2 linked regions of the Niabella yanshanensis genome follow. The protein of the gene in region 1 binds, or shares a complex with, the protein of each later gene. Links are inferred from orthologs where the notes say so. Each region holds a gene or a part of one and is shown in the gene's direction. Other genes may lie near its edges.

The links.
Region 2: the proteins of pheS (region 1) and pheT are in contact, whole or in part, in a crystal structure (PDB 6P24), measured with the Escherichia coli proteins. The link is inferred for Niabella yanshanensis from one-to-one orthologs.

The regions. Positions count from the first base shown.
Region 1 is NZ_CP139960.1:3,558,419-3,561,723, reverse strand. Bases 1-2,972 are described here. They hold pheS (phenylalanine--tRNA ligase subunit alpha), read left to right. Parts: upstream 1-952; coding sequence 953-1,993; downstream 1,994-2,972. Other genes in these bases: U0035_RS14820 (RagB/SusD family nutrient uptake outer membrane protein), read right to left, coding at 2,088-2,972; metF (methylenetetrahydrofolate reductase [NAD(P)H]), read right to left, coding at 1-780. In the rest of the region: more of U0035_RS14820, read right to left, coding at 2,973-3,305.
Region 2 is NZ_CP139960.1:3,928,045-3,931,425, reverse strand. Bases 267-3,314 are described here. They hold pheT (phenylalanine--tRNA ligase subunit beta), read left to right. Parts: upstream 267-589; coding sequence 590-3,040; downstream 3,041-3,314. Other genes in these bases: U0035_RS16280 (hypothetical protein), read left to right, coding at 3,109-3,314. Outside these bases: more of U0035_RS16280, read left to right, coding at 3,315-3,381.

The DNA.
Region 1 (3,305 bases):
ATCAATAGAAAATATTTTCGGCAACATCGTTAGTTGCTTTTTATTGTAGATAGGTTTTAATCCGGGTACAATGGGAACATTGATGCCATTGGCCCTGCAGGCTTCCACAAATGCATAATATTTTGCGTTATCAAAAAACATTTGTGTTACAATATAATCGGCGCCTGCATCTACTTTTGCTTTCAGGTAAGCCAGGTCTGTTTGCATATTCGGCGCTTCAAAATGCTTTTCGGGATAGCCGGCCACACCAATACAGAAAGAAGTTTTGCGACTATTCAGCAGTTCTTCTTCTAAATAAACACCGTTATTGAGATTGATTACCTGCTTTAGCAGGTCAACTGCATAAAAATGACCATCCGGCTGGGGAATGAACGCTGTTTCATTTTTAGCCGCATCACCTCTTAATACCAGTACATTATCAATACCCAGGTAATTCAGATTGATCAAAGCATCCTCCGTTTCTGTCACACTAAATCCGCCGCAGATCAGGTGGGGAACCGTATCAACATTATATTTATTCATGATAGCAGCGCAAATGCTTTCGGTACCGGGACGTTTACGAATGGTAACTTTCTTAAAGCTCCCGTCGGGATTTTTTTTAAACTCGTGCTCACTGCGGTGGTAGGTAACATTGATATAGGCAGGTTTAAATTCCATTAGCGGGTCTAAATGTTCATACAATCCTTCAATTCCTTTTCCCTTGAGCGGCGGAAGTATTTCGAAAGAGATCAGGGTTTCATTCTTCTCTTTTGCCCTGTTAATGTGATCAATTACCTTCATTCCTGTTTTTTTCTAGGGTGCAAAATTACGGTTAGCTTCATAAAACAAGGATAAATTAAATATTCGTAACTTTATGAGATGCCTATTCCCTTCTCAGAAAGTCTTACACCAGTACTCATTTTTCGTTTACATTCAATATTTTCCATTCTACATTGCTTTATCTTTGCAGCCTATGCAGGATTTGTTACAAAAGATAGCCGCATATAAAAGCGAGATTGATGCTTTTACTGCTGCAGACGATAAACGGGTTGAAGAGTTTCGTATTAAGTGGCTGGGAACCAAGGGACTTGTAAAGGGAACCATGGGTGAGATGAAGCACGTGCCCAATGAACAAAAACGTGAGGCAGGACAGATCCTGAATGAATTTAAACAATTTGCCGAAGCAAAGTTCGAGGCTTTAAAAGAAGCCCATTCCGGGACCGAAAGCCTGTCGGATTCGATGGATCTGAGTCTTCCAGGTGATGAAACGCCATTGGGAAGCCGCCATCCGATCTCCCTGATGCGCAACCGGATCATCTCTATTTTCCAGAGATTAGGCTTTGCGGTTGCCGAAGGTCCGGAGGTTGAAGATGACTGGCACAACTTTACAGCTTTGAATATGCCGGAACATCACCCGGCCCGCGATATGCAGGATACCTTCTATGTGGATGCAGGTGAAAACAGCGCTGTAGATTGGTTATTGCGTACCCATACCAGTAACACACAAATACGCGAAATGGAGAAGGGAAAGTTACCGATCCGTGTGATTTGCCCGGGCCGCGTTTACCGTAATGAAACCATCAGTGCCAGGAGCCATTGCTTTTTCCACCAGGTTGAAGGATTATATATCGACGAGCATGTATCCTTTGCCGATTTAAAGCAAACGCTTTACTTCTTTGTGAAAGAAATGTACGGCCAGGATGTTCGGGTACGTTTCCGTCCATCTTATTTTCCTTTTACAGAGCCGAGCGCGGAAATGGATGTAAGCTGTTTTATTTGCGGTGGCACCGGTTGTAACATTTGCAAAAAAACGGGCTGGGTAGAAATCTTAGGCTGTGGTATGATACATCCCAATGTATTACAGAACTGCGGTATCAATCCTGAGAAATATACCGGCTTCGCATTTGGTATGGGCGTAGAACGTCCGGCCATGTTGAAATATGGCATTAATGATATCCGCCTGTTTAGCGAGAATGATGTTCGGTTTTTAAAGCAGTTTACAAGCGCCACTTAGCGCTGGTTTAGTTATTAAATAATACTAAGTGCACAATAGTGATATAAAAATTCCCATCCGTTCGGATGGGAATTTTCTTTTGAGGGCAGAATGGTTATTGATTTTGGATTAAGGCGCCCTGTGCACGATCTATTTGTTCCTGTGGCAGTGGCAAATAATTGTTTTTATCCGTATAAGTAATAGTACGTGAAGCGGCCACATATTTTTTTTCAAACTCCATAAATGGCTCCAACACCGACTTGGCAGTTCCCCAGCGTACCAGGTCGAAAAACCGGTGGCCTTCCAGCGCCAGTTCCAACCTTCTTTCGAACCGAACGGCATTACGGGCATAAGCCTGGTTGGGAAAAGAAGCATAGGGTTTTACATTATATTGTGCAGCAGCACTACCAGAGCCGGCCTTCACGGCGGGCAAGCTGGCTGCGCGCTGCCTTACCGCATTGACCATGGTCAGTGCCAACGGAAGCGCATTGGTTTCAACTGCGCATTCGGCAGCCATCAGGTATACATCAGAAAGGCGGATAATGTTTACATTCTGTGCGGTGATATTACTGGCACCGGGAGATACATTTCCATCCATATCTGCAACATTGATCATTTGTTTAACGCCCACAAAAGGACCGCTAAAAGCCTGGTCACGTATCCATGAACCCTGCAACACACCCCAGTCGCGATAATTTACATCCCGTCTGCCCACTGTATAGTCCAGGCGGGGATCGAAGGCAATGGCCGTATTTACTTTATAATTGTCTTTTGCAGCGCCTGTTAAGCCCTGGTCCGATACGTAGGGATTGTCGCGATAACTTCCATCCAGCAGCGGCAGACCACTGGCATTGACTTTGAAGGAATTAACCAGGTCTACCGTAGGCTGAAAAAATCCGCAACAGTTAATAGGCCCGCCATAAAGACCGCCTAACATATCACCCACATTTCCATTATCACCGCTACCATCAGGGTTTATAATGCTTTGGGATACCAGCACACCTTCAGGTCCGTTCTTTGTTTTGATATTAAAATTCGCATCAAAAGCAAGCGTACTTAGGGCCGGTTTATTGTTGATCACCTCCTGGAACAAGGGTAAGGCTTCTGCATATTTTTTTTGATAGAGATAAAGCTTTCCCAAATAAGCCTGTGCCGCGCGTTTGTCTACCCGGCCCACATCGCCCAATGGTTTGTCGGCAGGCAGGTTATCAATGGCAGCCTTAAAGTCGGCCTCTATCATGGGGAATACATCCTTATCATTTTTAACTTTGGCAGCCTCCTGGGTGCTCATGGTTTCATCTACATAAGGAATGTCCCGAAACACCCTGGCCAG
Region 2 (3,381 bases), 370 kb from region 1 along the record:
CCAACCGGTCAGGTATATGCATCCCTTTACAAACAAAGAGATATATTTCTAAAAAAAATTAATACGTGTGTTGCGTACTGCGTACCTGCTACGTCTTAAACCCAAATCGCTTAAGGCTTTGAAGCACTAATCGGGAATATATGTAACCAACACACATAAACGAAAAAGCCGCGAATAAATAAAATACATTGCTTAGTTGCCGTTGCCAGCCTCCTGTTGACCGCTACCAGCTGTAGCAAAAAAAGCACGCCAGAAGTGGAAGGGGAAACCCAACAACAATCCGATGTACAAACCCTATTGAGCTGGCGGCTCTCCTGGCCAGTGCCTTCACGGATTTTTCTTTCCATTTCTTTAAACTTTTTAAGAGGACAATGATCAGTCACTGACTCAAAGTTTATGAACCGCCCTGCCAAAAAAATAATTTTAGAGAGAACCATTTTAAAAATTCCCCATTATTCAAACCGCCTCCCTGGTAAATACCAAAGAGTTTTTTATTGGGAATACCAGGTGATCAATTGCTACCCAAACTTTAAACATTGCGTATCTTTGCGCTCCCGAAGGGGTTCTTCGGGCAAAATATCTTATCTAAATGACCATTTCTTATAATTGGCTGAGCGAGTATCTGCCTGCCGGACAGGCGGGCCTGCCGGAAAAAGTGCAATCTGAAAGACTGAGCCAGATTTTGACATGTATCGGGCTGGAAGTAGAAGCGGTTGAATCTTATGAATCGCATAAAGGGGGCTTGAAAGGCCTGGTAGTGGGTGAAGTACTTACCTGCGAAAAACATCCGAATGCTGATAAGTTAAAATTAACCACTGTAAACACAGGAGCCGCTGAACCACTGAAAATAGTTTGCGGTGCCCCGAATGTTGCTGTTGGGCAAAAAGTGATAGTAGCACCCATTGGTACTAGCATTTACCCGCTTAATGCAGAGCCGGTAACCATGAAAGCCGCCAAAATACGCGGTGAGGAAAGCCAGGGAATGATTTGTGCCGAGGATGAAGTAGGACTGGGTAGTTCTCACGAGGGGATATTGGTACTTCCGGAAACCTCCAAACCCGGAACACCGGTTGCAGAGCTATTTAATATATATACCGATACTATATTTGAAATTGGTCTTACGCCCAATCGTATGGACGCGATGAGCCATTGGGGCGTAGCGCGGGACGTTTCTGCCTATCTGGCACATCATGATAAGAAAAACGGAGGCCCCAGGTTGCCGGCAATAAAAGCGCTACCGGCTTTTAAAGGTAAAAATCCGCTGGAAGTTACGGTTGAAAACACTGCCGCTTGTCCAAGGTATAGCGGTATTTCCATTAATAATGTAACCATTGCCCCAAGTCCGCAATGGCTGCAGGATAAATTAAAAGCAATTGGCGTAAAGCCGATCAGTAATATAGTAGACATTACCAATTTCATATTACACGAAACCGGCCAGCCACTTCATGCTTTTGATGCCGACCAGATTGCGGGCAAAAAAGTTATCGTAAAAAACCTGCCGCAAGACACGCTTTTCGTTACCCTCGACGGGAAAGAGCGGAAATTGAACAGTTACGATCTCATGATATGTGATGAAAAAGGAGGTATGTGCATTGGCGGCGTGTATGGCGGTTTAAACAGCGGTGTTACAGCAACTACTAAAAACATTTTCCTGGAAAGTGCCTGTTTTGATTCCATCAACATTCGCAAAACCTCTTTCTCACATGGCCTGCGAACCGATGCCGCTACCCGTTTCGAAAAAGGAACCGACATTTCAGCAACGGTTAATGTGTTAAAACGAGCTACCGAACTTATTCTCGAACTCTGCGGGGGTGAAGTAGCTTCAGGAATTATTGATATTTATCCTGAAGAGAAACCCAAAACATCTGTAACAATTAAATATCATTATCTTAAAAAGTTAAGTGGTAAAAATTATCACCCTGATGCAGTAAAAAAAATACTCACCGCCCTGGGTTTTGTTATTGAAAAAGAAGATATCGACTCGCTCAAAATAGCGGTACCTTATCACAAACCCGACATTAGCCTGCCGGCTGATATTGTTGAGGAAATATTACGTATAGATGGACTGGACAACATCGATATTCCTTCTTCTATTACAATGACACCGGCAGTGGAGGAAAACAGGACAGCTGAGGTGCTGAAAGAAAAAATAGCTAATTACCTGGTGGGCCTTGGTTTTAACGAAACCTTGACCAATTCCATCACTAACAAAGCCTACTTTAGTGAAGATGAACTGGCCAGTGTTGTAAAGATGAAGAACAGCCTGAGTACGGAGTTAAACATTATGCGTCCGCAAATGCTGGAAACAGGGCTTGAAATTGTGGCACATAATCTCAATCGCAAGAATGACAATCTCCGGTTGTTTGAGTACGGAAAAACATATACGGTTAACAGTAAAGGAGGATTTGAGGAGCCGGAACATATTTGTTTATACCTTACAGGCAAAAAACAGGCTGACGCATGGAAGGGTAAAGGAGCCGCAAGTGATTTTTATACTTTAAAGGGAGCTGTTGATAAAATATTGGCTCTCGCGGGCCTTCATGGGATGAGCTATGATGAAGCTGCTGCCGGTGAGCAGTTTCAATATGGATTAACCATTTTAGCGGGAAAAGAAGCAATAGGTCAGATAGGATTGGTAAGCAAAAAAATGCAGGAACGATTTGACATCAAACAACCTGTATTTTTTGCAGATCTCAGCTGGGACCTGATCCTTAAAAAATCAAAATCCGATACAGTTCAGTTCAAGCCGCTTTCCAAATTCCCGGCAGTACAAAGAGATATTGCAGTCATTATTTCGAAAGAACTGAAATATTCGGCGGTTGAAGAGCAGGTAAAAAAGCTGAACCTGAAAAAATTACAATCGGTTCAGCTATTTGATATATTCGAAAGTGAAAAGCTCGGCCCGGAGAAAAAATCCATTGCAGTGAATTTCACTTTCCTGGATGAGGAAAAAACATTGACGGACGGTGAAATTGATGGCTGGATGAAAAAGATTATGCAGGGTCTTGAAAAGGAATTTCAAGCTGAAATCAGGAAGTAATTTAGGGAGTGTGTAGACTTCATTCAGTGTGCCCGCGGGCATTGAATATAGAATTTTAAACTTTTCTCATGTCGCAGATTCTTGAAGATAAAATTAAGCAGATACAGGAAAAACTGCAATTGCTGGCAAAGCAAAACGCAGCTATAAAGAAAGAAAATCAGGCGTTAAAAGAAACCCTGGCAGAAACGCGGCTGCAGTTTAATGAGGCAGCCGATGTAGCTGAGGCTTTGCAGCATCAGCTGGATGCCAAAAAGTACAGCCAGGCAATAATGGATCCGGAAGAAAAAAAAGCTTTTGAAAAAAAGATCAACGGATACATCAAGGAAATTGATAAATGTATT